4 regions of the Ensifer sp. 22521 genome follow, and region 2 is predicted to be linked to each of the others. Evidence: riboswitches for the same ligand, from Rfam matches in the RefSeq annotation. Region 2 holds a riboswitch; each other region holds the start of a gene.
What was found. A riboswitch is a leader RNA that binds a small molecule or an ion and turns the genes downstream of it on or off. The one in region 2 is predicted to bind cobalamin.

Region 1 (7,078 bases), on a different contig from region 2:
GATCGATTGCAGCGTGCCGACGGAGACCGCATCCTTGAGGCTGGAGACGAAGACCGGCAGTGCCCGAACCCCTTGCACCTTCAGCGCATCGATCAGCGCTTCGACCGGCCGCGTCTCGCCGCTCTGGACGAGGGCGCGGTAGAAGCAGATGGCGATGGTGGGATTTGCGCATGCGGGGGCTCCAGCCCCCACAACACTCAACCAATCCGAAACCCCGATCACGCCCCGCCCCGGCCACCAGATGCCGGCTTTCAGCAAAGGCTTGGCCGGCTGCGGTTTCTCGGCGCCTGAAACCAGCGCCTCGGCATAGTCGAGGAACAGGCCGGCATTGTCGGCGCCGCCCTCGTTGAAATAGGCCCAGAGCCGCTGGCGGTCATCGGCCTCAACCGTAGAAAACGGTTCAAGGCCCGGGTCCGGCTTGTCGTCGCCCGGCAGCACCGCGATCTGGAAACGGTGGGTGACGGCGGCCGCATGCAAGGCTTCGAGCAGATAGCGGAAATAGCTGGCGCCACCGAGCGGCCGGACGACGATCAGCCTCGCATGACGCGCCGTGCGCTCGACATAGGTGTCGACCGACATCGGATGCATCAGGTTCATCAGGCTCGCAATGCGCAGGCTCAGGCCACCGTCACGCCGGCCGTGGGCGGCGGCGATCGAGGAGAGCTCGGTGTCGGCGGCAGACAGGAACAGGATGTCGGCCGGCGTTTGCCCAAGGTCGATCGCCTCGTTGCCGTCGGCGATCGTTCCTTTCTGGGCGAGAAGCAGATGCATGGTCTTGTCCGTTCGGGCAATTCCGAACGGAAACGCGTGAAGCGGCTTCCGTCCGGAATTGCGTTATTTCAATGCGTTAGATCATTTCATTCAATGAACGATCAGACGAGCGCAGCAATCGCAGCGCGAACCGCCGCCTCGTCCATGTCGTGCAGGCCGATGACGACGAGACGCGTGCCGCGCTTTTCGCCGGCCGCCCAGGCGCGATCGTAATACTGGTCGATGCGGGCACCGACCGCCTGGATCAGCAGGCGCATCGGCTTGCCAGGCACATCGGCAAAACCCTTGAGACGCAGCACGTCGTGCTCGGATATCACGCCCTTGAGGCGATCGATGAAGGCGGCCGGATCGGCGATGGCGCCGAGCTCGACGACAAAGCTGTCGAACTCGTCATGGTCGTGCTCCTCGCCCGCCTCATGCTCCATCTCGTGATGCGACTTGCGGTTGGCGATATCGCTTTCGGTGCCGACGCCGAGGCCGAGCAGGATGGCGGCGGCCACCTCGCCGTTCTTCGCCTCGATCATGGTCGGCTTGCGGCTGGTGCGCGAGGAAACCTCGTCGCGTACCGCCTTGAGGCCGGACGCGTCGATCAGATCGGTCTTGTTGAGCACTATGAGGTCGGCAGCGGTCAGCTGATCCTCGAACAGTTCCTCGATCGGGCTTTCATGGTCGAGATTGTCGTCCTCGACGCGCAGCGCATCGACCTTGTCATGGTCGTCGGCAAAGCGGCCGGCGGCAACGGCAGCGCTGTCGACCACGGTGACGACGCCATCGACGGTGACTTCACTGCGGATATCCGGCCAGTTGAAGGCGGCGATCAGCGGCTGCGGCAAAGCCAGGCCCGAGGTCTCGATGATGATATGGTCCGGGCGGTTTTCGCGCTCGAGCAGCTTGGTCATGGTCGGGATGAAATCATCGGCCACGGTGCAGCAGATGCAGCCATTGGTAAGTTCGATGATGTCGTCCTCGGTGCAGGCCTCCGCACCGCAGCCCTTCAAGACGTCGCCGTCGACGCCGAGATCGCCGAACTCGTTGATGATCAGCGCGATGCGCTTGCCGTCGGCGTTCTGCAACAGATTGCGGATCATCGTCGTCTTGCCGGCGCCGAGGAAGCCGGTGATGACAGTCGCCGGGATCTTGCCGTGGCTGGTTCTCGCAGTGGTCATTATTCAACCCTTCATTTTCAGCGGCAAACCGGCCGCGACAAAGTAAACTTCAGCGGATTTCTCCGCAACGATCTGGTGAAGCCGGCCGGCATGGTCGCGAAACTCGCGCGCCATGCGGTTCTCGGGCACAATGCCGAGGCCGACCTCGTTGGAAACGAAAACGAGGCGCGCCTGCGCCTGCGGCAGGTAGGCGGCGAGCGCTGCGAACTCCGCCTCGATGTCGCGCTCCTCGAGCATGAGATTGGTGACCCACAGCGTCAGGCAGTCGATCAGCACGACGTGATCGGGATTATCGATGCGACTGAGGATGCCGACGAGATCGACCGGCTCCTCATGCGTCGTCCAGCCTTCGCCGCGGCGCATCTTGTGATGGTCGATGCGCGCGCGCATTTCGTCGTCCCAGGCGCGGCCGGTGGCGACATAATGTTTGGCGAGACCGGACGCTTCGACGAGCTTCTCGGAAAAGCTGGACTTGCCGGAACGGGCGCCGCCGAGGACCAGAACGGGTCCGGCGCTGGGATTGCTCATCGCGACCGCGCCAAGGTCAGCGGCAGATGGCAACAGCCGTTCGACGCGCCGGCGGCGCGTTCGGGAAAGTATCTGAGAGCCAAAACAACCTCCGTGATGGCGTTGGAGACGACACGTCTCCTCGGGCGGAATGCCCATGTCGGGTGGCAGGTCTCCTGGCTCACGGCGTCACGAGGCCCCACATCGCCTCGCTCAGAATGGACGAGGTTCCGATGTCAGGACCCGAGCGGCCCGCCTCACCTTCCCGGCGCTTTCCGGTGCCACAGCGAACCTTTGCGCGTCGTCTCCGACGCGCGGCGCTGTGGGCGGCTTCGTGAAAGGCGGACGATTCGTAGAAGAAGAGGCGTCCAACCCGGCTGATCACGATGCCACGCCAGTGGCTTTTCCGGCTCGATTCCGCACTGCCTCGATTGCCCCATGCAACCGGCTGGCAGCTCTGAATTTGAGCCCGATGGCGAACCCTGACCGTTCTACAGTCGCGGGGTCGGCTGCGATAAGGATGCCCGATTTGGGTCCATCCGTCACATTCCCAATTATTCCCCCCGATCGCCACGACAAGGGGGAACCATCCAACATCCGATGATTAGGAAGCGGGCGCCGCAAAGTCAATCGACGCTTGCGACACCTCCCCGGCCGACTTGCGTCGCGCGACGATTTGTCGAGCGCGAAGCCGCACCGGACATGAGGCGAATGGCAGATCGCGAACGAACATATTTTAGCAATGACGGATGTTGCGTTAAACTGCAGCGCCGCGCGTCCTATGGACGTGCAAAGGTCGCTGAACCATCCCGCAACCGACCCGAGGGGCTTCGTTTATCCGGTAGGCACATGGAACGCAGGCTCGCCGCCGTGATGATTGCCGACGTTTGCGGCTATGGGCTGCTTACCCAGGCCGACGAGGAGGGTACCTGCGCCCGCTTTCAGGCCGACCTGCACGAACTATTCGAACAAAGCATCGAGACGCATCGCGGCCGGCTGATCAAGACCATGGGCGACGGCCTGCTGGTCGAGTTCCACAGCGTCGTCGAGGCAGTCCGATGTGCGGTCGAGGTGCAGCGCGCCAAATCTGATAGTCGCGGCGTGGACGCGGGGCGGCTGCAATTCCGCATCGGCATCAATCTTGGCGACGTGATCGTCGAGGGCGACGACATCCACGGCGATGGTGTCATCATCGCCGAGCGCCTGCAGAGCCTGGCCGAACCGGGCGGCATCGTCATCTCCGGCACCGCCTACGACCAGGTCGAGAAGCACCTCGATGTCGGTTTCGTCTTTCTCGGCGAGCAGCGCCTGAAACACGTCGAAAAACCGGTTCGGACCTACCGTCTCTGGCTGGACGAAGCCCACGCCGGCAAGCCGAAGGCCAGGGCGCACCGTGGAAGACGCTGGGTCGCCCTGGCAGCGGCATCTGCCCTGGCATTCACAGCCGCCGCCGGCGCCGCCTGGTGGCGCCCGTGGCAGCCGCCTGCCGACATCCGTCCGGCTCAGGCCGTGGACTTCAGCCAGGCAGACAAGCCCTCGATCGCCGTGCTTCCGTTTGCCAATGTCAGCGATGACCCCAAGCAGGAGTTTTTCGCCAATGGCATGACCGACGGCCTTGTCACCGAACTGGCCCAGATCTCCGGCCTGTTCGTCATCGCGCGCAACTCGACCTTCACCTACAAGGGGAGATCGGTGACAGCCAGGCAGGTGTCGGAAGAACTCGGTGTCCGATATGTGCTTGAAGGCAGCGTCCAGCGTGCCGGAGAGCAGCTTCGCATCAATGCGCAGCTCATAGATTCCCTGGATGGCGGTCACGTCTGGGCCGGAAAGTTCGACGGATCGCTCACCGACGCCTTTGCGCTGCAGGACGAAGTGATGCGCGGCATTGCCGAAGCGCTTGCGTTGCGGCTGGATCCTGACCAGCAGATGGCCTTCGGGCGCAAGGAAACGACCGTGCCGGCGGCCTTCGATGCGTTCCTGCGCGGCTGGGAGCACCACCGGCGCACCACGCCCGAAGACTTCGCAAAGGCACTGCCCTATTTCGACCAGGCGATTGCGCTCGATCCCGCCTATGGACGTGCCTATGCCGCCGCAGCCATGGTCTATGCGCGCATTTACCTTTGGCGCTGGCACTATCAGCTGGGCATCACGCGCTTCGAGGCGCGAGCCAAGGCGCGGCAGTTTCTGCGGATGGCGCAGAAACATAAGACGGCACTCGCCTATCAGGCAGCGGCCCTCCTTGCCGAAGTGGACTGGCGGCATGCCGACGCGCTCGCAGACCTCAAGGAAGCGATCGCGCTGGAACCCGGCGACTCCTGGAGCTACGCATTGACGGCCTTCGTCCTGACATCCGCCGGACGGCCGGCGGAGGCTCTGCCCTATATCCGCACGGCGATCCGCCTCGATCCGCACTCCCCGTCCTTCTTCCTGTACGTCCTCGGCCTGACGCAGTTCAGCCTGGAGGATTTCGAAGCGGCAGCGGCAGCGGCGAAAAGCAGTATCGCACTCAACCCCCAGGATGACGGTCCTTTCCTTCTCCTTGCCTCTGCCGCCGGACATCTCGGTCACCGCGCGGAGGCTGAGGGGGCAGTCGCCCGCTACGACGCGCTTCGCATCAGCCGTGGCGGAACGCCCGTCTGCATTTCAGAGCGCCCGCCGCTGGACCTGGCGCAGCCGCATGCCAGCGAGAAGCTCTATCAGGGACTGCGTCTGGCGGGCGTGCCTGAGACCCTGATGAACACCGACGTCAGCATTCGCGACAGGCTGCCAGCCGATGAGCTCCGTTCGTTGTTCTTCGGGCACCGGTTGCGTGGACGCATGCTGGATTCGGGCGAGGAACATGAAGCTGTCGTTTCGCCCGAGGGCATCGCCACCTTGACGGGAGACTGGGCTTCGCTCGGCGCCGGCAGGATGAGCAATGTCGAGGTCCGGTTCGAGAAGGACGAGGTTTGTTTCCTGTGGCTGAAAACGACGAACCTTTGTGGGGTGGTCTCGCGGAACCCCGGAGGACTGAGCGCCCGGGAAAACGAGTTCATCTGGTACCATGGCGACAGAGCCTTCACCTTCTCGCAGGTGCGCTAGCCATGGCAGAAGCGACGCAGGCGCCAAACCGGTTGCGGCCCTAGTGCGTCACCCGCTGCAGCACGCTGAACTGGAAGGCCTGGGTCGAATTCCACGGGGTCGTGTGCTGGTGCTTGACATGCTCGACAAGCCGGAAGGACGGTCCGATCACTTCGGCGAGTGCCGCCGGATCGTAGCGCACCACCGGTAGGCCACTGCAGCGCTCCGGACCATCGGGCGCGAAGGTGGCGATAACCGCGTACCCGCCAGGCGCGACGGCCGCCGTCAGGCGCTCGATATAGGCAGCCCGGTCGTCCGGATCGGTCAGGAAATGAAAGGCGGCGCGGTCGTGCCAGATGTCGTAGGTCCGATCCGGCCGCCACGCGGTCACATCGGCCGCAACCCAGTGGACCGCGTCGGCCCGCAGCCCGAGCCTTGCCCTGGCGGCATCGAGCGCCGCCGGCGACAGATCGAGCACCGTAACTGATTTCATGCCCTCGTCGAGCAGCGCATCCACCAGCCGCGAGGCGCCGCCGCCGACATCGATCAGCGACGCGGTGGCGATCGTCACGTGCCTGCGGATGAGATCGAGCGAAACGGCGGGCGCATCTTCGAACCAGCTGACCCCCGCTTCGCCTTTCGATTGATAGGCTTTGTCCCAATGGGCTCGTCTGGTTTCGTCCTGCATTGCAACACCTGTCTCCGAGCGCGGCCGCAGCTGAGCGCTCCATTCTTCCCAGTGAATTCTACAGCGGAACGGTGGAAGATGCTGGGGTTTCAGGCTTGTCCATGCTGTCGCCAGGAATCCCGATGATTTCCGCTGCCCGCCTTTTCGGTTATCTGCCGAGCAGCCCGTCCAGCCAGCGCCGGTCGAGTACCGCCTCCAGCTCGCCGGCGACATCGTCGAGCGCCGCGTCGACCGACTGGCGGTAGTTGCTGGCGCCGCCTTCAATGCCGAAGCTCTTCAAAAGTGCTGTGCGATAGGCGTCACTCGTGAACAGCCCGTGCAGATAGGTACCCATCACCCGGCCGTCGGCAGAAAGCGCACCATCCGCACGGTTGTCGATGCGAACCGAAGGTCGGTCGCAATCGGCCCCTTGCGTCTTGCCCAGGTGGATCTCGTAACCCTCGAGGGCCACGTCATGCTCCAGCGACCAGGCGCGGCTGTTGCGCACGGTCTTTTCCGGCGCCATCTCGGTCTCGACGTCGAGAAGCCCGAGGCCCTCGACCGCACGTTCGCCACCCTCGATGCCGAGCGGATCGGTGACCCGACGACCGAGCATCTGGTAGCCGCCGCAAATGCCGATGACCCGTCCACCGCGGCGCACATGGCGCTCGAGATCGCGATCCCAGCCTTGCGCCTTAAAATCGATGAGGTCGCCGATGGTCGACTTCGATCCGGGAATGACGACCAGGCCGGCATCAGCGGGGATCGGGTTGCCCGGCCGGACGAAGACGAGATCGACCTCGGGCTCGGCGGCCAGCGGGTCGAGGTCGTCGAAATTGGCGATGCGCGACAGCACCGGCACGGCAACCTTCAGCGCCCGTCCCTCGCCGCGCGTCAGTTTCTCCAG
Region 2 (7,078 bases):
TCGCCCGTCCCGGCAATCCCGTCGACCAGGCGAACCATTTCCTCGATTACGCCGAGCCGCGCGACGACGAGTTGATGGTCCTCGATCTCGAGGGCATCGATGCGGAGAAATACATGTCGCTAGAGGATGCCGCGATTTTCGCCGGCCACGTCAAGACCCGCACCGGACGTTATCCGATCCTCTATACCAACCACATCACGGCCAAATATATCGCCGCGCACCGCGCCAAGCACCGGCTGCTGTCGCGCCTGCCGCTCTGGTACGCGCGCTACAAGCCGGATATCCGCCAGGTCTTCCCGATGGGCAATTGGGAAAGCTATGCGTTGTGGCAGTTCTCGTCCGGCATCAATTGCGGCAAACGGCGTTGCCCCTACCGCGTGCCAGGGACGCTCGACGATATCGACGTGAATGTCGCTGCAAAGTCGCCGCTGGCGCTGAAAGCGATTTGGGCGCAGGGTGCCTTGCTGCCTGAAAAGCCATTGCCGCTCACCCTCGTTGCTCAAGCCGAGCAGGGGACGGGCATGCACGCGGTCGCACGGGCCTCCGCAACGCTTGGCGAGCCGCTGCTCGTCAGCCGTGCCGGTGCCACGAGCGGCGCCGGCAGCGGCGTCGACAGGCTGGTGACGGGCTCGATCGACTTCGCTCGCCACGAGCGCGCCCTACAGGTGGCGGTCGCCGCCGATGACGCGGCACAGGGCGGTTGTATCGGCGCGGTTGCCAATGCCGACAATCTACGGCGCGTTGCAATCAAGCCTGCGCCCTGCAACACGCCCTGATCCTTCAGGCTTCGATCTGGACATCTCCCAGCGGCCGCGAGCAGCAGGCGAGGATGTAACCCTCGTCGATCTCGTCATCGAGAATACCGCCATTGTGGTTCATCTCGACCTCGCCCGCGACCTTCATCACCCGGCAGGTGCCGCAGATACCGCCCTCACAGGCAGCGCCGATCCTCACACCGTTGGCGCGTGCCGTCTGCAGGATCGTTTGGCCGGGTTTCGCCTCGACCTCCTTGCCGCTCATGGTGAAGGCGACCTTGGCCGCCTGAACCTCACCATCATCGCCGGCACCGGCGCGCACGGCGATCTCTTCCGCGGCAGGTGCTGCCGCCGGCTGGAAGCTCTCCTCGTGATAGCGGGCCATGTCGAAGCCGGCTGCCTTCAGCATCTCGCGCACACCGCGCATGAACGGTTCCGGACCGCAGCAGAACACCGTGCGCTCCTGGAAGTCGGGAGCGAGCAACGGTAGCTTGGCACCGTCGATGCGGCCGCGCAGGCCATGCCAGCCGTGACGCGCCTCGTGCCCCTCGACGATGAAGCCGAGGTTCAGCCCGGACATCTGTGTCGCCAGAACCTCGAGCTCCGAGCGAAACAGAAGGTCGTCCGGCCGGCGCGCGCAGGAGATGAAGGTGACATCGGTCTCCGGCACGCAGTCGGCCATCCAGCGCGTCATCGACATCATCGGGGTGATGCCGGATCCGGCGGAGATAAACAGGTACTTTTCGCCGGGATGACGGACGAAGCTGAAATCTCCGAGCGGTCCAAAAGCCCGGAGCTTCATGCCCGGCTTCAGGTGATCGAACATCCAGCGGGTGCCGACGCTGTCGGCCTGCGCCTTCACCGTGACGGCAATCGACAGCGGTCGCGATGGCGTCGACGACAGGGTGTAGGTGCGCATGACCGGTTCGTCGGCGACCGGCAATTCGAGGGTGACGAACTGGCCGGGCAGATAACGAAACCAGGCGGGCTTCTCCGCACGGAAGGTGAAGGTCATGACATCGGCGGTTTCGACAACCGCCGATGTGCATTCGAGCATCTGCTGCCGGTCGATCCAGACATGCAGTTCGTCGAAATGATGGAAGGAGGACGCCATCTGCATGTCAGGCGACCTTTGAGAGCGGAGCCGCATCGCCCTGCAGGCGCTGCTCCATGAACTTGCAGTACCATTCGACGAACTGCATCACGCCACCCTCGTGCTCCGGCGAATACGGACCGGGCTCATAGGCCGGCGAGCGGATGCCGAAGGCATTTTCCTCGACGATCTGGCGATCCTGGTCGTTGGTCTCGGTCCAGACATGAGTCAGATCCTCGAGCGTGTAGTCGACACCTTCGACCGCGTCCTTGTGGACCAGCCACTTCGTTGTCACCTGCGTGAGTTCCGGCCCCAGCGGCAACACGCGGAAGGTGATGGCGTGATCCGAAAGCACGTGGTTCCAGGTCGTCGGGTAGTGGAACATCAGGAGCGTGCCGATCTGCTTCTGCCTGACATCGGCCGACAGCGCCCTTTTTACGGCGGGCGCACCCGACATGGTGTAGCTTTCGGCATTATCGACCAGCGGCATGCGCGCGGCGCGGAACTGGCCGGTCGGCGACATCCGGAACTCGCTCGGCAGGCCCTCGGCCTCGCACTTCGCCCAATGGGCGGCAATCACCGGATCGTCCTTGGCGCCCTGCACCCCGGTCGCGGTCGGCGCTTCCGGATAGGTCCGGCAGAGTTCGGGGTGATTGGCGGCGCAGTGGTAGCACTCGCGGTTGTTCTCCCAAACGAGCTTCCAGTTGCCCTTTTCGATGATGGTGCTTTCGAAGGCGACCTTGGTCTCTCCCAGCCGGTGCGGCGCGAGGTAGGGGAATGCCAGCTCGCGGAAGGCGGCGAAATCCGCCGGCGTCTCCGACAGGTTGATGAAGATGTAGCCGCCGACCGTTTCGCAATGGATCTGCTTCAGGCTGTGGGCAGCCTTGTCGAAGTCCTCGCCCATCTGGCGCGCAAAGAGCAGCGAGCCGTCGAGCTCATAGGTCCATTGATGATAGGGACAGACGAGCTTCGCCGAAGAGCCCTTGTGCTGCGTGCAGACGCGGGAGCCGCGGTGGCGGCAGGAGTTGTGGAGCGCGCGGATCGTGCCCTGGCGATCGCGGGTGATGACGACCGGATAGTCGCCGACCTGGACGGTGAAATAGTTGCCGGCCCGCGGGATTTCGCAATCGTGGCCGATGAACAGCCAATCCCGATACCAGATGTTTTCCAGGTCCTGCCGGTAATAGTCGGGGTCGATGTAGAAGGCCCGATCGAGGCTGTAGCCGTCACGCCGGCCCTTCAGCTTGCGAAGCATATCGGTCTTGGTATCCATGTCCTGTCCTCATGCGCCATGTTTCGGAGAGGCAGGACAGGAACCCGCACGGGCGCGCACCCATGCGTCTTAGGCTCCGATCCGGCTGCCCGCCGCAACCCGTTACGGTTATGTCTGTCAAGGCTGGTTTCCGGGCTCAGGAGCCGTCCTTCGAAGGACCAGCCCGGCGCCTTCCCGGACGGAAAACCGTCCAGTGGCCTTTTGCCGAGGCTTTCGCTCCACCACCGTTGCGGGGGCAGCGCCGGGATTTGACCGGCTTCCCAATTCTCCGCCTTCCCCTTTGGAAGACGACACCTTGAGTAAGGATATGTAAGCGCGGAAGGCGCCTCGGCAGGCGCCGGATAGCGACATTCAATTCCAGAATGACGACACGATCGAAACCGCCTTCTGGAAACGGAATCGAGAATTTTTCACTTTATAAACATATAGATAGATCAAAAATTTGGCAGATGCCGTCTTTTGTGACTGACATGACGCAGACACAGGAAGGCTTCGCCCGTTTGCGACATTCCCATGAATGTGCAGGGGCATCTTCCGCGAACGAAAGGAAATCCTTCATTAACCATAAGCCACTAGGCTTGCCGGCGGACGAAGATGTCCGGCAGGCAGATGGCACACTGACGATCATGGCAAAGTTCAGATATTACGACGCTGCGGCCGAGAAGCCGCCGGCGGTCATGCCGAAGACGGCCGTTCACACCGAGTTTCTGCGCACCGGCAGGATCAACCGCCGGCAATGGCTGCCGAGCGAGCGACGGTATCTGAGCTACGAAGAAGTCGCGGACAGGACCGGCAAGAAGCTCGCGACCGCCGGTGACACGACGCACAAGCGGATCAACGGCTTTCATGCCTCGATCCAGTTTCCCAAGCTGATTTTTCACCGCACGCTCGTCGGCAAGCCGCATCTCGGCTATTGCCATGTGACGGCGGCGCGGACGGCGGTCACGCCTTCCAAGGACATCACCTGGTCGTTCTACTTCGCCAATTTCTTCAGCGACCTTGGTGATGAGACGCATTTCTTCGACCGTATCCAGAGCGGCTATTCCCGCATGTATTTCGCGGTCGCGATCGAGCCGAACGCCGAAGACGGACAGATGGTCATCAACCGCAACGTCCGCGACAACGGGCTCCTCTTCCGCACGGACGACCCCAAGGTTGCTCTCAAGAACGTGCTGATGCTGGGTGCCCGGGACTCCGCGCTGCGCCGCATCATCCGCAGTCTCTGAGGCAGCAACCGAACGCCCCCAAAAAAATCGTTCTGTTTTCCCGGCACGTCCGTTAAGGAAGCGTCGGAAAGGAAACGGCATGGCAGAGATCATCGACACAGGCAGGGAACCGGACCGCGCGATCGAACGCGCCTGCGCCGTTCTTGCCGAAGGCGAACCGGTCGCCATTCCCACCGAAACCGTCTATGGCCTTGCCGCCGACGCCACCAATCCCGATGCGATCAGCCGCATCTACGAGATGAAGGGCCGGCCGCGCTTCAATCCGCTGATCTCGCATGTCTCCGACATGGCGATGGCCGAGGCCCATGTGCGCTTCGACCCGATTTCCCGACGCCTGGCGGAAACCTTCTGGCCCGGACCCCTGACGCTGATCTTGCCGCAGCGGCCCGATAGCAGCGTGCATGCGCTGGCCTCGGCCGGCCTCGACACGCTTGGCATCCGCATGCCCGACGGCTTTTCGCGCCGGGTGATCGCCCGCTTCGGGCGGCCGCTCGCAGCGCCCAGCGCCAACACCTCGGGCAAGATCAGCCCGACCAGTGCGGTCCATGTCGATGCGGATCTCGGCGAAAAGCTGAAACTGATCCTCGACGCAGGCCCGGCCGAAATCGGCTTGGAGTCCACGATCATCAAGGTCGATGGCGACGAGATCCGGCTGCTCCGCCCCGGCGGCCTCGATGCCGCAGAAATCGAGCGCCTGCTCGATCGTCCGGTGATCCGACCGGAAACGGCGGGAGCAACGATCGAGGCGCCGGGCATGCTGGCCTCCCACTACGCGCCCGGCGCGGCCGTCAGGCTCGATGTTGCCGATGTGCGTGCGGGCGAGGCCTTGATCCGCTTCGGCGGCGGCCGGATCGCCGGCGAGGAACAGGCGGCCATCGTTCTCGATCTCAGCCCGACCGGAAATCTTCACGAAGCGGCAGCCAATCTCTTCGACTACATGAAGCGGGCCGACGCCAGTGGCGCTGCGACGATCGCCTTCGGGCCGATCCCTTCGGAAGGATTGGGAGAAGCGATCATCGACCGGCTGCAGCGTGCGGCGGCGCCGCGAGGGTGAGATCGCGTGCGGCTTCTCCTCCGCACCCCGCCCTCACCGGACGGCCGCGATTGCGGTTATGATCGCAGCCGATAGGAACCGAGGATCGTGTCTTCAGATCGACCGATCCGATAGCGCGCTCAAGCGCAGTGCGAAGGCAGACTCATGACGACCCTTCCCTCTCCTGAACTCATCGCCTCCTTCGTCGAGATCGTCGGCAGCGCCAATGCGCTCACCGCCGAAGCGGACAAGGCGCGCTATCTCGTCGAATCCCGCGGGCTCTTTCGCGGCACGACGCCGATGGTGCTTCGCCCCGGTTCGGTCGACGAAGTCTCTCGCATCATGAAACTCGCCAGCGCGACCCGCACCGCGATCGTACCGCAGGGCGGCAACACCGGCCACGTGGCCGGACAGATCCCGCGGGAAGGCAAAGCGGACATCGTGCTTTCGCTCGAACGGCTGAACCGGATTCGCGACGTGGATCCGGTCGGCAACGTGATCGTCGCGGACGCCGGATGCATTCTCGCCGACATCCAGAAGGCAGCGGACGATCACAATCGCCTGTTCCCGCTGTCGCTCGGATCGGAAGGCTCCGCGCGTATCGGCGGCAATCTCTCCACCAATGCCGGCGGCACGGCGGTGCTCGCCTATGGCAACATGCGCCAGCTCTGCCTCGGCCTCGAGGTCGTGTTGCCAACCGGCGAAATTTGGGACGGGCTGCGCCGGCTGAAGAAGGACAATACCGGCTACGACCTGCGCGACCTCTTCATCGGCGCCGAGGGCACGCTCGGCGTCATCACCGGCGCGGTGCTCAAGCTATTCCCGAAACCGCTTGGACATCAGGTAGCCTTCGCCGGTGTCGGCAGTGTGGAGCATGCGCTCGCTCTCTTCGAAAAGGCCGCCAGCCTTTGCGGGCCGGCGCTGACCGGCTTCGAGCTGATGCCGCGCCTCGGCGTCGAATTCACGACGAAACATATTCCCGGCGTTCGCGACCCGATGGACACCGTCCATCCTTGGTACGCGCTGATCGACATCTCGACCTCGGATTCGGCCGAAAGCGCCGAGCGCATGGTCAACGACCTCCTGGAACAGGGCTTTGCCGCCGGTCTCGTCGAAAACGCCGTGATCGCCGCCAACGAGACGCAAGGCAAGGCGCTGTGGCATGTGCGCGAAAGCATGTCGCCGGCGCAGAAACCCGAGGGCGGCTCGATCAAGCACGACGTCTCAGTGCCCGTTTCCAGCATTCCTGCGTTTATGAAGGAGGCGGACGCCGCCGTCATGAAGGCGATCCCAGGCGCGCGCATCTGCTCTTTCGGCCACATGGGCGACGGCAACATCCACTACAACATTTCGCAGCCGGTCGGCGCCGACAAGCAGGCCTTCCTCGATCGCTGGCGCGAGATCAACGCGATCGTGCACGGTATCGTTCTGAGATATAACGGCTCGATCTCGGCCGAACACGGCATAGGCCAGCTGAAGCGCGACGAGCTCGCAGAAATCCGCGCACCGATCGAGATCGAGCTGATGCAACGGATCAAGCACGCCTTCGATCCGGCGGGCATCATGAACCCTGACAAGGTGCTGCGCGCCGACCGGTGAAGCGGGCAGTCTTCTGCGGCAGGCTTAAGCACCTGCCGCAAAGGGCTCGCTGCACTTTACGCAACCTGACTCAGCGACCGCCTGCGCGCAACTGCGAGA
Region 3 (7,078 bases), on a different contig from region 2:
GCACGAATTGCGGGCCGACACCGTAGCCGACGGCGAACAGGAAGATCAGGAACAAGGTGGACTTCAGATCACCGGAAACCTGGACGCCCAGCTGCCCGATGAGGACGCCCGCCAGGAGCGTGGCGGTGACGTTTCCGAGATTGAACCCCGCGACCTTGATGGGTCCGATCAGGAAACCGATGCCGAGGGCGAGGAAGACAGCGACCGGAGGATAGGTCCGAAGCGTCTCGACGAAGAAGTCAATTGGATTCACTGCCATCCCCTTTAGAAAGTTGCGTTGCCATCACTTCATTTCGGGACCTGCGCGGCTAAGTTGATTTTATCGGTGGCTTGTGGATGCCCAATCCTAGCTTTGGCAATTGTCGCTTCGGCTGCTGATTTTCTCAACGGCCTTGGGGTTACGTGAGCGTAACGTACGTTAAATTTCCGGCTTTTGCGCGCAGTGGGGGCTGATGAGCGCTGCGCGGCACCGGTCCGAAAGCGTCGGGCCGGGCGGTCGTGCGAAGGCAAGTTCGAGAGGGTGGCGGCGCGCCGGTCCCGATGAAGGTACACGGTCCCACCACGGCGGATTTCGCCGGCTATTCAACTCTGGCGTTGTATTTTTATGTTATCGCATAACGGATGGACATGACGAAACGCCGCATGTCGATGGACCCGGAGCACATGCCCCGCAGTTGCTTCATCCGCGCGCCGCGAAGCTTGAAGTGACGGGGGCGCTCATCCGTTCGTTTCACGAGCAAGGCCGGCAATTGCGGCCAGTCTTGCGCTCCGCTTCAGATGGCGACGCCTTCGAGTGCTATGATCCGTGTCCTGGCACAGCGCTCACGGATCGTCTTCAGGCGCTGATACTCCGGCGATTGGTACCAGGAGAGCAAGGCTTGCATGTCCGGGAACTCGAGGATGACGAGCCGGTGCGGTTCCCAGTCGCCTTCAAGCACCCGGGTTGCGCCACCGCGGCCGAGATAGCGCCCGCCATAGCGGGCCTCCGTCGCCGGCACCTCTCTTTTGTATTCCTCGAAGGTCGCTGCATCGGTGATATCGACATCGGCGATCAAATAGGCAGCCATGGCAGAGCTCCTTTCCCGACAAGCCAAGGAGCAAGGATACGCCGGTCGTCGCCGTCAGGCGAGACTCTCGCCCGCGGCGGCCGGCAGGGTGACTTAGGATCATTACCTTGTTGATTGTTGTTATGTTATTTTATAACAGTCAGTATATGACGAAACGCCGCATGTTGATAGATCCCGGCCGCCCGACCCCATCGGTTGTATCCGCTGCCGATTCATGCGAGGAAGAGCGCGATGGTGCTGCGTCCGCGACAATGCGGAGGCGGCTGAAAAGGGAACACGGAACGGACGACCCTGACGGGACCGAAACCGTGGCTGCCCCCGCAACTGTGAGCGGACAGCGCATTCACACCATGTCACTGGCCAATGGCCGGGAAGACGTGGATGCGCCGCGACCCGCGAGCCAGGAGACCTGCCATCGAACCGATCAACCACAACGGACGGGGTGTTCCGATGGAAAAGAACTGGCTTTCGCGCGACGGTCATCCGTCATCCTACCGCTTCGCCATCTCTTGCCGTCAGTCCGGCGGAGAGAGAAAATGGCTGAGCCGACTTCCCGACAGCATAAGATAACGGTCTGCACCGATTGCCGTTTTACCGGCGGCCCCTGCATGCCGGGCGCCGAGCTGATAAAGCGTCTTAACCGCAGCATTGCCGCGCTCGGCGAGCCGCTCGATCGTGATTTCTCGATTGCCGGCACGGTCTGCATGGCGGCATGTACGCGCCCCTGCACCATCGCCTTCCAGGCGACGGGCAAGGCGACCTATCTCTTTGGCGACATTTCGCCGGAAGAGGACATCGACGATCTCGTCCGCTTTGCCGCCACCTATGTGGAGCGCGGCGACGGCATGACGCGGGCTGCCGAACGGCCGCGCGGGCTGAAGGGCAAGACGCTCGCCCGCATCCCGGCGGCCATGCTCGTCTCCGAAGACGTTGCGGGCCATTTCCAATGAGCGCGACACGCATGCGCTCAAGCGCGTTTGGTGCGTCGGGGATGGACGCGTGGCGCTGCCGGGGTGGGATCAGACCATGACCTGCACCGCAACAGGAGCCGCCCTTCGCGTTAAGGGGCTTTGCTGGGGGCCGCGCCCGGGGCTGACCCTGGTCGACGACATGGACTTCGCGATCGAGGCGGGCAGCCGGCTTGCGATCCTCGGGCCGAACGGGGCCGGCAAGACCTCGCTCTTACGCTGCCTTTACCGGGCGGTGCAGCCGAATGCGGGCCGCATCGAGGTCGACGGCGTCGACCTGTGGTCGATTTCGGCGCGCGAAGCGGCGAAAACGATCGCCGTCGTGCTTCAGGAAATGCCCGGCGATTTTCCCTTCAGCGTGCGCGACGTGGTGATGATGGGCCGCATCCCGCGGCGGGAGGGGCTCAACGGCTGGACGGACACCGACCGCGAGCGGGTGCAGCATGCACTCTCCCATCTCGATCTCGCCCATCTGGCCGGCCGCCAGTTCTCGACGCTCTCGGGCGGCGAGAAACAGCGGGTGCTGATTGCCCGGGCGCTTGCCCAGGAGCCGCGCATCATCATCCTCGATGAGCCGACCAACCATCTCGACATCCGCCACCAGCTCGAAATCCTCGAGCTGTTGCAGACGTTGAAGCTGACGATCGTATCGACGCTGCACGACATCAATCTCGCCGCCGAATTCGCGACTGACGTGGCGATCGTGACGGCGGGGCGGCTCATCGCCTTTGGCACACCCGACGCGGTGCTGAGCCCGCGGGCGCTGTCCTCCGCCTTCGGTGTCACCGCCACCGCCCACAGCACCGCCGTTGCCGGCACCGCCCGTTTCTCCTTTTCACTTCCTCGACAGGGATCCATTTCATGAAGATCAACATTGCCTCCTCTGCCTTCCTGTTTCTCATCGCCACTGCTGTGCCGGCGCTCGCCTATCCGGTTACCGTCAAGAGCTGCAACCGCGAGGTGACCTTCGATGCTGCGCCGAAGCGGGCGATCGCCAACGACGTCAATCTGATCGAGATGATGCTGGCGCTGAAGCTGCAGGACCACATGGTCGGCTACACCGGCGTTTCCGGCTGGAAGACGCTGGATGAAAAGCTGCGCGAAGGTGTGAAGGAACTGCCGGAGCTTGCGGAGAAATATCCGACCAAGGAAGTGCTCCTCAACGCCGACGCCGATTTCTTCTTCGCCGGCTGGAACTACGGCATGAAGGTCGGCGGCGAGGTGACGCCCGAGACCTTGGCGCCGTTCAAGATCGGCGTCTACGAACTGACCGAATCCTGCATCCATGTCATGGCCAGGGAAAAGCCTACGATGGACGACATGTTCGTCGATCTCCTCAACCTCGGCCGCATCTTCGGGGTCGAGGATCGCGCCGAGGCGCTGGTCGACGGCTACCGCCGCCAACTGGCCGCGATCACCGAGGCAAATGCCGGCCGTGAAAAGCCGACGCGCGTCTTCGTCTATGATTCCGGCGAGGAAAAGCCCTTCACATCAGGCCGCTTCGGCATCCCGACGGCGATGATCGAGGCGGCCGGTGGCGCCAACATCATGGACGACGTCGACAAGAGCTGGGTGGAGGTCTCCTGGGAGCCGGTGATCGATCGCAATCCGGAGGTCGTGGTGATCGTCAACTACGGCGAGGTGAAAGCCGAGGACAAGATCGCCTTCATGAAGAACAATCCGGCCTTCGCCACTATCGATGCGGTGAAAAACGACCGCTTCGTGGTGCTCGATTATGTCGAGGCGACGCCGGGGCCGCGCAACATCGACGCCATCGCCCGGCTCGCCAAGGTCTTTCACGGCGAGGGCCTGTAACCGATGCTGGCTGAGGATACGTCGCCTGGTCCCGCTGCCGTTTCGCGGGTTGTTCCCGTTCGGGTGATCCGCGGCGGGGTCGGGGTGTTTGCGGCGTTGCTGCTGCTTCTCCTGACCGTGACCGCGGGCGTGTCGCTCGGCTCGGCGCCGATCCCGGTCACCACCGTCTGGTCGATCGTCGCAAGCAAGCTCGCGCCCGGCAGCGTCGAGGCCTTCTGGTCGGCGGGGCGTGAAAGCATCGTCTGGGACGTGCGCCTGCCGCGGGTCATGCTGGCGGGGCTTGTCGGCGCCGGATTGGCGCTGACGGGTGCGGTGCTGCAATCGGTCACGCGCAATCCGCTTGCCGATCCGCATCTGCTTGGCGTCTCCTCGGGTGGCGCGCTCGGGGCGATTGTCGCACTGCTCCACACCGGAATGATCCTCGGTCTTCTCACGGTGCCGCTCTTTGCCTTTGGCGGCGCGCTGCTGGCAACCGTACTGGTCGCCTTCGTTTCCCGCGCTCTAGGCACCAGTGCCGATCGCCTGGTGCTTGCCGGCGTCGCCGTCGCCTTCGTGCTGACGTCGATCGGCAATCTCATGATCTTCCTGGGGGATCCGCGGGCGACGCACACGGTGATCTTCTGGATGCTCGGAGGCCTTGGCCTGGCGCAATGGCCGCATCTCATCTATCCGGCGCTCGTGCTGTCAGTCTCGCTCGGCTGGCTGGTCGTCCGGTCGCGGGAGATCAACGCGCTTGCCATGGGCGACGAGACGGCGATGACGCTCGGCATTCCCGTGCGCCGCTTCCGTCTGACGCTCTTCGTCGTCACTGCGCTCCTGACCGGGGTCATGGTGGCCTTTTCCGGAGCGATCGGCTTCGTCGGGCTGATGGTGCCGCACTTCGTGCGGCTTTTCGCTGGCAGCGACAATGTGCGGGTCATCCCGCTCTCGGCCTTCTTTGGCGCCTTGACGCTGATCATGGCCGACCTCGTCGCCCGCGTCATCATGGCGCCGGAGGACATGCCGATCGGCGTCGTTACCGGCATTGTCGGCGGCATCGCCTTTGTTGCCATCCTCACGCGGCGCGCGTAAGGCGTGTATCGACATTGGGCATGCATGGAAATGGGCCGGTTCGCGCCTATGTTTTAGCGCATGCATGGCTGCCGATCAGGCCTTGAAAGGGGCAGGACCGGCAGAAGAGCGGTGCGAGGGAGCAAATGACGAACGAAGTTGAAATCTGCACGCCGGATGACGTTTTGAATTTCTGGTTCGGCGAGCTCACCTATGACGACTGGTTCACGATGAGCGGCGAACTGGATAAGGCCTGCATTCGTCGTTTCCAGGCATCGCACCTGGCGCTTGCCCGCGGGGTCAGCGAGATCTGGCGGGCAACGCCGGAGAACCGGCTGGCGGCGATCATCCTGCTCGACCAGATGCCGCGCAACATGTATCGCGGCACGCCGCTTGCCTTCGCGACCGATTGCCTGGCACTGCACGAGGCGAAGCTTGCCGTCGGCATCGGTGCCGACATGGCGATCAAGCCGGAAGCGCGCGCCTTCGTCTATCTGCCGTTCGAGCATTCGGAAAACCTGACCGACCAGACCATGTCGGTGAAGCTTTTCACCGAACTCGGCGATGCCGACTATCTCGACTATGCCATCCGCCACCGCGAGGTGATCGAACAATTCGGCCGCTTCCCGCACCGAAATGCCCTCCTGGCCCGCGTATCGACAGACGCCGAGCTTGCCTATCTGGCACAGCCCGGCGCCGGTTTCTGACGAAAAATCCGGCGGTGGAGCGCAATTGGCGGCGTCTTTTGCATCTTTCCGCCGTCTTTCGTATTCACACCGCATTGTGACGACCACTGACGCGATTCCGCACCATGGTCTCAACCTGCAAGGATCATGAAATTGCGTTCTGTCGGAAAATTGCCTGCCATTCTCGTCTGCCTGCTGGCGCTTGCCGCCGCCGGCCCGGTCATGGCGCAAGGCACGACGCAACCGGCACAAGGTACGGCTCAGAGCGCAACTCAGCCAGAGCAGAAGGCGACGCCGGCTCAGCCGGCCCAGACCGCAACGCAACCAGCCGGCAAGGCGGCGGCACCCGCGCAGGATGGTGCGCAGCCCGCTGACAAAGGCGCGGCACCCGGCGGCGCGACACCCGGCGCTGCCACCCAGCCGGCCGCGACGGCGGTTCAGCCGGCGCAGACGGCAACCCCGCCGGCCGGCGAGGCGGTTCCGGAGGATGCCACGCCGCCGGCCCAGAGCCAGGCGGCCGATCAGCTTTCCAAGGCCGCCGAGGATCTCAAGCGGCTGACGGACCTCGTCGACAAGGCCAAGGACGACGACATCGTGCTTGCCGACCTCAAGGTTCAGGTCGACGCGCTCGCCAAGCAGATCATCGGCGTGTCGGTCTCGACCCGGCCGCGCCTCGACGAAATCAAGGGGCGGCTCACCGAACTCGGCGATCCGCCGGCCGAGGGACAGCCGCCCGAAGCCGACATCGTGACCGCAGAGCGCAAACGGCTGATGGCTGAACGCGGCGCCATCAACGCGCTCACCGGCGAGGCCGAGGGTCTTTCGATTCAGGCGACGAAGCTTTCCAACACCATTACCGCGACAAGGCGCGCGCTGTTTTCCAACACGCTGCTGAAGAACACCGAAGTCTCGACCGGCATGTTCGACGACGCTCTGACGGCGACGGCGGACGAAACGCGCGTGCTCTCGCGCAGTGTCGGGAGCTGGCTGAGCTTTGCCTGGAACTACAAGCGCGTGCCGCTTTTGACGGCGCTGTTCCTGTCGCTGCTGGCGGCGCTCGTGTTCCTTGCCGGCAGCCGCAGGCTCTTTCGCCCGCTGATCCAGCATGACATTACCGATGAGGAGCCGAGCTACTTCCGCCGCCTGTCGGTCGCCTTCTGGTCCACGCTGATCCCGACGATCGCCTCGGCCGCCTTCGCGATTTCAAGCTTCCTGTTCCTGCGCGGCTTCAACGTGCTGCGCTCCGACATCGCACCGATCATTGCCATTACGCTGGGGGTGGCGGTGGTGGTGTTCTTCGTGACAAGGCTCGCCCAGGCGGTGTTGTCGCCGCGCGATGCGCGCTGGCGGCTCGTCAGGGTTTCCGATCGCGGCGCCAGGATGCTGATGATCGCGATCTTCGCCATGGCGCTGGTCAACGGTCTTGATTACCTGTTCGGCGGCGTCAGCGAGGCGCTCGGCTCGCCGGTGGTGCTGACCGTCGTCAAGAGCT
Region 4 (7,078 bases), on a different contig from region 2:
TCTCGAGGGCCTCGTCTACAAGGGCCGCGAGGTGCTGATGGACGAGTGGAAGTCCATCTACGCCCAGGAGAGCGACAACCGCGTGCTCGCCGACAGCATCGGCGGCGCAGACGTCTTCCTCGGCCTTTCCGCTGCCGGCGTCCTGAAGCCGGAGCTGCTGGTTCAGATGGCCGAAAAGCCGCTGATCATGGCGCTTGCCAACCCGACGCCGGAAATCATGCCGGAAGAGGCCCGTGCCGCCCGCCCGGATGCGATGATCTGCACCGGCCGCTCGGACTTCCCGAACCAGGTCAACAACGTTCTGTGCTTCCCGCACATCTTCCGCGGCGCGCTCGATTGCGGCGCAAGCACGATCAACGAAGAAATGAAGATGGCGGCGGTCCGCGCCATTGCCGGCCTTGCCCGCGAGGAGCCGTCCGACGTTGCCGCCCGCGCCTATTCCGGCGAAACCCCGGTCTTCGGCCCCGACTACCTGATCCCCTCGCCCTTCGATCAGCGCCTGATCCTCAGGATCGCGCCGGCCGTCGCCAAGGCGGCCGAGGAAAGCGGCGTCGCCACCCGCCCGATCCAGGATTATGACGCCTATCTCGACAAGCTGAACCGCTTCGTATTCCGCTCGGGCTTCATCATGAAGCCGGTGTTTGCCGCCGCGAAGAACGCCCAGAAAAACCGCGTGATCTTTGCCGAGGGCGAAGACGAGCGCGTGCTTCGCGCCGCCCAGGTGCTGCTGGAAGAAAGCACGGCCCGGCCGATCCTGATCGGGCGTCCGCAAATTATCGAGACGCGCCTGCGCCGTTATGGCCTGCGCATCCGTCCGGATGTCGATTTCGAAGTGGTGAACCCCGAAGGCGATCCGCGCTACCGCGACTATGTCGAGGATTACTTCGCCCTTGTCGGACGCCTCGGCGTCATCCCGGAAGCGGCCCGTACGATCGTGCGCACCAATACGACGGTGATCGGTGCGCTTGCAGTCAAGCGCGGCGAAGCCGATGCGCTGATCTGCGGCGTCGAAGGCCGGTACTCCAGGCACATGCGCGACGTTTCGCAGATCATCGGCAAGCGTGAAGGCGTGCTCGACTTCTCGGCGCTCAGCCTGCTGATCTCGCAGCGCGGCGCGACCTTCTTCACCGACACCTATGTCAGCTACTGCCCGAGCGCCGAGGAGATCGCGCAGACAACCGTCATGGCCGCGCAGGAAATCCGCCGCTTCGGCATCACGCCGCGTGCAGCGCTCGTCTCGCATTCGAACTTCGGTTCGCGCGATTCGGAAAGCGCCACCAAGATGCGCAAGGCGCTTCAGCTCGTGCGCGAACTCGCACCCGATCTCGAAGTCGACGGCGAAATGCACGGCGATGCGGCGATCTCGGAAGCGCTGCGCCAACGCGTCATGCCGGACAGCAGCCTGCCGGGCGAAGCCAACCTCCTGGTCTTCCCCAATCTCGATGCCGCCAACATCACGCTCGGCGTCGTCAAGACCATGACCGACAGCCTGCATGTCGGTCCAATCCTGCTGGGTTCGGCGCTTCCCGCGCACATCCTTTCGCCTTCGGTCACATCGCGCGGTGTCGTCAACATGGCGGCCCTCGCGGTCGTCGAAGCCAGCCATCCGGGCTGAAATGATACCGCGGAGATCGCCTTCGATCTTCGCAGCTATCAGGCGCCAGACCGGCGCCCCCAATGCCATATCCAGACGTCGCGCAATTGTTGAGCGCGACGCTCTATCGCCCGAGAATCACAGCGGAATCATCCTCTGCTGCCCGCTCGCGCGATCCGGTCGCAAGAACCGGCAATCGAAAATTGCAAAATTGGCATCACACACCAAACGGGTAAGTTTGCGCTGGACAAAAGGTGAACCTCTAACCATGCTGTGGCTTCGGACGAGATTCGGTGTTGTGGCATGACTGAGCAGCAGGCTGTCCTCGACATGCTGGAAATCCTGGAAGGCGGGGGCTGTGTCGAGCCCGCTCATTTCTTTACGCTGATGCGCCGCACGTTCCGCATTGCCCATCTCCTGTACCTCGAAGCCGAGCCCTATGCGGACGAGCTCAAGATCTGCCGCCTGCATCACACCTTCGGCGCCTATGCCGCCGAGATCTACCGTTCGCGCGGCCTTCACCGAATCGATCCGATCCTGAAGCTCGCGCTTGGCGGCGTGCGCCCGGTGGAATGGACGATGGCGCGACATCGGTTCCCGGAATGCGAGCCTTTGTTTCAGGCCGCGCAGGAAATCGGCATTTCCACCGAGGGCGTTGCCTTGCCGCTGCCATCACCCGCAGGTCGGACGGCGCTGCTGGCAATCAACGTCAACATGCCGGCCGACGAATGGACGGCCTATCGGCGCCAACATCTGCGCGATTTCCAGCTCGCCGCGAATCTCTTCCATGCGGCCATGCTGGAACACGGCGCAATGGCCGGCGGCCTTTCGGCGCGTGACATGCGCCTCACCGGTCGCGAAACCGAGGTTTTGACCTGGGCCGCCGCCGGCAAGAGCTATTGGGAAATCGCCACTATCCTCGGCATTTCCGAACGCACCGTGCGCTTCTTCATGACCAATGCGAGGCGCAAGCTGAATGTCGTCTCCAACACGCAGGCCGTCGCCCAAGCCGTCCGCCATGCACTGATCCCCACCGTTTGACGCAGCTCGCGCCAAGGCCCTCCCAAAACCCCTCGAAATCTAGTGGGAAATATCGCTGATTTAAACTGTCACTACCGACAGTTACGCGACCGCCGCCAGCCTGACAGCATCCGCCCATCCCAAGACAAGGATGGAGAAAAAGATGATCAGGATCCTGAACGGAAAGACCCGAGCACAGCACCTGCAGGCCGTCGACGACATGTTCCGGCTGCGCAAGCGCGTCTTCCACGACTTCCTGAAGTGGGACGTTCAGACGGACGGCGCATGGGAAATCGACAACTACGACACGGCGAACCCGCTCTACGTGCTATCCTACGCTCCCGACGGCCGGCTGCGTGGCTCGCTGAGGCTGCTGCCGACGCTCGGCCCCAACATGCTGGACGATACCTTCCCGATCCTGCTCGGCGACAATCCGGAAATCCGCAGCGCCTCGGTGTGGGAATCGAGCCGCTTCTGCATCGAGCCCGAGATTTCGCAGGACCGCGCCTCCAATCAGGTGACGATCGCCGCCGCCGAGTTGATGTGCGGTGTCGGCGAACTCGGTCTCGCCTCCGGCATCAGCCACATCGTCACGGTCACCGACGTGTTCCTGGAGCGCATGTTCCGCCGCATGGGATGCCCGGGCGAGCGCATTGCCGAACCCCATCGCATCGGCTCGGTCTTCGCCGTTGCCGTCGCCTGGGAAGTGACTAACGACCTGCTTCAGCGCATGAAGGCCATTGCCGCCATCGAAGGCACCGTTCTCGAACGCCCGATGTCGCTCGAAACCGCCCGCGCCGCTTGAATGCCATCGCCGGCCGGAGCCGTTAACGCAAACCGCCGCTTGTCGTTGCACGATCACCGACAAGCTCTATGATGGAGGTGAAACAGGAATTGCCGCTGGCAGCCGCCCATATCAGAAGGCCGGCATCATGCGGCATCAGGAAGAGACTTCGCCCGTGTTCCCGCGCTTGAAACACGTCGCTGTGGTGCTTGTGCCGCTGGCCCTGGTCGGTGCCGATCCTTCGCTGGCATCGACCGTGTGCGACCGGCTGAATACCCGGCTTGCGCAACTGCCCGACATGGTCGCCACCACTGCGGATGCCCGGGACTATGCCAGCGCCATCTCACGACAGAATATCGAGCTGCGCCGGGCGAAGAACGACCGCCGCCGCGCGGGCTGCGGTGGCGGCAGCGTCGTCACCTTCGATGGCGGCGACCCCGACAGCTGCGGGGAGCTCGACAGCCTCATCGCCGAGATGGAAGACAATCTGCGCATGCTGAAGTCGGAGCGCGAGCAGATCTTCGCCGGCGGCAGCGAAGACAACCGCCGCCGCATCCTTGCCGCGCTTGAAATCAACGGCTGCTACAGCGACAGCGAGGAGTTCGCCAGCGTCGAGCCCGAAGAGCCCGAAACGCACCGCAACATCATTGCCGACCTGCCACCTGAGGACGCCTACGGGCCGATGCTCGGGCATAACGAAGACAGTTATGCGCCGCAGGATGGCTATTACCGCGGAACGTTGCGGACCATGTGCGTGCGCACCTGCGACGGCGCCTTCTTCCCGATCTCCTCGGATGCGACGCCGGCCGACTTCCCGCGTGACGAACAGGCCTGCCGGGCGCGCTGCCCTGGCGCCGAAACGGAACTCTACTTCCACGATATCAACACGGAAGAGAGCGAACAGATGGTCTCGACCGTGACCGGGCTACCCTATACCGAAATGCCCAATGCGTTTGCCTATCGCACCCGCGGCATCAGCAAGCCTGGCATGTGCGGCTGCCAGATACCGCAGACTGCCGCAACCTCGCCGAAGACGACCGGCACCAAGATCGGCGACGATCAGTCGTCCATCGTCGTGATCGAAACCAAGAAACCGGCGGACACCACGACCGCCAAGGCGCCGGCCGAGGAGCGGCCCTACGACCCGTCCAAGAGCAAGGTGCGCGTCGTCGGCCCGACCTTCCTGCCGCAGGAAGAAACCTCGATCGACCTGAAGCACCCGAAGGGACCGGCCTATCAACCGGTCCAGAACTGATCCTGGCGCCGCCTTAAAGCGCGTCGCGATCTTTTAGATTCGCTCATTGCACTTTAAGTTTTTGATACTTCGCACGTCGTTATCGCAAAACCGCTGCGCACTTTTGCGAGACGGGTTTTAGGAACTCTCGCCGCAGTTCCCCCAGCCTTCCTCAAACACCAGCTCTTCCAGCGGCAGGCGTTGCCGCCATCCCTTCACCGCCAGTTCGGGCTGCTGGTAAAGGCGATCGACATAACCGAGGCAGAGCCAGGCGACGATCTCGATATGATCGGGAATGCCGAGGATCGCCTTGATCTCGGCCTCGTGAAAGATGCTGACCCAGCCGACGCCAACTCCTTCGGCGCGGGCCGCAAGCCACAGGTTTTGCACGGCGCAAACCGTCGAATAGACATCCATCTGCGGATTGTGCGTGCGGCCGAGAACGACGGCGCCGCCGCGCGTGCGGTCACAGGTGACGCAAATGCTGAGCGGTGCCTTGCGAATGCCTTCGAGTTTCAGCGAGCGGTATTTGGTCTGCTGCTCTACCTCGAACATCAGCGCCGCCTCATCATTGGCGCGACGAAACGCCTGCCAGACGCGCTCGCGCGTTTCTGCCCCCCGCACCAGTACGAAATTCCAGGGCTGCATGAAGCCAACCGACGGTGCACTGTGCGCCGCCGTAAGCAGGCGTTTCACCAGATCGTCGGGAAGAGGCTCTGCCAAGAATTCGTCGCGCACGTCGCGGCGTGTTTCGATAGCGCGGTAGACAGCCTCCCGCTCATCCAGCGAGAAGGCACCGGCAGCCGCAAGGCCGCCCTTCGGTTCAGTCAGCATCGTTCGATCCCCAACAATGCGAAAACCTCCCGCCGTCCGCGCGGGGTTCGGTCTATCTCGCCAGGCCGGTCTTCTGACTTCGGTTCAACCGGTCGCCTCACCTTCCCAGATCGATTTAAGATCCAGTGGCAAAACCTTGAATCAATTCAAGGCACTTGTAGAGGCGACTGTCCCCGTCACAGCGTTGGGCACGTTCCGGAATGACACCGGATTCCCGATTCTCCCGCTTGCGCGGGCACCTGACGGCGTCATAAGGGCACAGCCACTAGCGAAAGACAAGCGCCCGTCAGAGCGGGATGAGGAAAAGTGCACGCAGTTTTCCGCCCGCATTCCGCTCTAACTTCTAAGGACCGATCACGTTTATGATTTTGGATCGATCCGACCCAAAATCATCGTGATCTAGAGCGGCGCCACCGGATGGGGCGAACCGTCATAGCCGCCCCAGACCGATTGGTCGAAGCAGATCACCGATCCGGTCATCAGCCCGGATTCCGCCGAAGACAGGTAGGCGCAGGCTCGCGCCACCTCGGCCGGATCGACGAGCCTGCCGAAGGGTTGGCTGGCGGCCGCCTTTTCGAGCCAATCCGCGGCAGCGCCGTGAAATTCGCGCTGGATGCGGTCCTCGCCTTCGGAAGCCATCCAGCCGATATTCAGGCCGTTGACGCGGATGCGGTTGCGCAGAAGCGCATAGGCAGTGTTCTTGGTCAGCGTCTCCAGAGCGCCTTTCGACGAGCAATAGGCCGCAATGAAGGGCTGCCCGGCCATTGCCGACATCGAGCCGATATTGACGATGGTGCCTTCCGTTCGCTCGCGCCGCATCACCTTCACCGTCTCCTGCATCAGGAAGAACGGCGCCCGCACATTGATGGCGAACATCCGGTCGAAGAGTTCCGGTGTCGTGTCCAGGATCGTGCCGCGATCGGTGATGGCGGCGGCATTGACCAGCGCATCGACCCGACCGAATTCCGCATCGCAGGCGGCAACGACCTTGCGCGCGTCGTCCACCTTTTCAAGATCGGCCTCGACATAGACCACTTTCGCGGCGCTGGCCTTGCCGATTTGCTCGGCCTTCGCCCGCCCCTTGGCGGCATTGCGCCCACAAATGACGATGCCCGCCGCACCGCGTTCGGCGAATAGGCCGGCGATCGTTGCGCCCAGCCCTTGCGTGCCGCCGGTGACGATGGCGACCTTGCCTTGCATCTGTCCGTTCATCGAGTTCCTCCCTCGCAAATGATGATGTGAAACAGCTACGGCTCCCGAGCGAAATGCGCCGGGAGCCTGTCAATTGTGAGACTGACCCGTCAACTCAGCTTGCGCTTCGCCTGCGCGTCGAGTGAGGCCCGAAAATCCTGCTCGCTTGCTCCCGCGGCAAGCGCCTCGCGCATCAACTGCGCCTGGGTCTTTGGCGCCAGCCCGCCAAGCGGCGGATCGCGGTCGAGATTGGTTGGGAAGGAATAGCCCTCGGCGCAGGACGCGATGGCATTGGCCGCTTCTGCATTGGTCAGTTTGCCCCCGCCAAGCAAAACCTTCAACGCCGGATAGAGCGTCGCGCTCATCGTCAGTCGATCGACCGTTTCCATTGTCCGGCCAAAGGCCGAGGACACCTGCAGCA

Region 1: it holds a riboswitch for cobalamin, as region 2 does, so the genes downstream of both, cobU (bifunctional adenosylcobinamide kinase/adenosylcobinamide-phosphate guanylyltransferase) here and ACTJKE_RS01070 (aromatic ring-hydroxylating oxygenase subunit alpha) in region 2, are expected to answer to the same signal.
Region 3: it holds a riboswitch for cobalamin, as region 2 does, so the genes downstream of both, ACTJKE_RS25615 (DUF1636 family protein) here and ACTJKE_RS01070 (aromatic ring-hydroxylating oxygenase subunit alpha) in region 2, are expected to answer to the same signal.
Region 4: it holds a riboswitch for cobalamin, as region 2 does, so the genes downstream of both, bluB (5,6-dimethylbenzimidazole synthase) here and ACTJKE_RS01070 (aromatic ring-hydroxylating oxygenase subunit alpha) in region 2, are expected to answer to the same signal.

What each region holds. Positions count from the first base shown of each region.
Region 1 is NZ_JBQENM010000019.1:36,057-43,134, forward strand. Features, by position in the region: gene cobN (cobaltochelatase subunit CobN) at 1-771, opposite strand, end outside; gene cobW (cobalamin biosynthesis protein CobW) at 873-1,937, opposite strand; gene cobU (bifunctional adenosylcobinamide kinase/adenosylcobinamide-phosphate guanylyltransferase) at 1,941-2,465, opposite strand; cobalamin riboswitch at 2,902-3,050, opposite strand; gene ACTJKE_RS25170 (adenylate/guanylate cyclase domain-containing protein) at 3,294-5,525, shown strand; gene ACTJKE_RS25175 (class I SAM-dependent methyltransferase) at 5,566-6,192, opposite strand; gene ACTJKE_RS25180 (cobyric acid synthase) at 6,341-7,078, opposite strand, start outside.
Region 2 is NZ_JBQENM010000001.1:232,397-239,474, reverse strand. Features, by position in the region: partial or broken gene ACTJKE_RS01080 (glycoside hydrolase family 25 protein) at 1-635, shown strand, start outside; gene ACTJKE_RS01075 (hybrid-cluster NAD(P)-dependent oxidoreductase) at 781-1,875, opposite strand; gene ACTJKE_RS01070 (aromatic ring-hydroxylating oxygenase subunit alpha) at 1,877-3,121, opposite strand; cobalamin riboswitch at 3,226-3,434, opposite strand; gene ACTJKE_RS01065 (DUF6656 family protein) at 3,748-4,347, shown strand; gene ACTJKE_RS01060 (L-threonylcarbamoyladenylate synthase) at 4,427-5,401, shown strand; gene ACTJKE_RS01055 (FAD-binding oxidoreductase) at 5,546-6,979, shown strand; gene ACTJKE_RS01050 (DUF1217 domain-containing protein) at 7,050-7,078, opposite strand, start outside.
Region 3 is NZ_JBQENM010000019.1:113,983-121,060, reverse strand. Features, by position in the region: gene aspT (aspartate-alanine antiporter) at 1-253, opposite strand, end outside; gene ACTJKE_RS25620 (DUF1330 domain-containing protein) at 774-1,067, opposite strand; cobalamin riboswitch at 1,283-1,498, shown strand; gene ACTJKE_RS25615 (DUF1636 family protein) at 1,604-2,017, shown strand; gene ACTJKE_RS25610 (ABC transporter ATP-binding protein) at 2,094-2,900, shown strand; gene ACTJKE_RS25605 (ABC transporter substrate-binding protein) at 2,897-3,850, shown strand; gene ACTJKE_RS25600 (FecCD family ABC transporter permease) at 3,854-4,921, shown strand; gene ACTJKE_RS25595 (DUF924 family protein) at 5,047-5,607, shown strand; gene ACTJKE_RS25590 (mechanosensitive ion channel domain-containing protein) at 5,734-7,078, shown strand, end outside.
Region 4 is NZ_JBQENM010000009.1:247,053-254,130, forward strand. Features, by position in the region: gene ACTJKE_RS16215 (NADP-dependent malic enzyme) at 1-1,615, shown strand, start outside; gene ACTJKE_RS16220 (helix-turn-helix transcriptional regulator) at 1,898-2,635, shown strand; gene ACTJKE_RS16225 (acyl-homoserine-lactone synthase) at 2,778-3,419, shown strand; gene ACTJKE_RS16230 (DUF2865 domain-containing protein) at 3,547-4,653, shown strand; gene bluB (5,6-dimethylbenzimidazole synthase) at 4,771-5,466, opposite strand; cobalamin riboswitch at 5,513-5,724, opposite strand; gene ACTJKE_RS16240 (SDR family oxidoreductase) at 5,866-6,678, opposite strand; gene ACTJKE_RS16245 (phytanoyl-CoA dioxygenase family protein) at 6,768-7,078, opposite strand, start outside.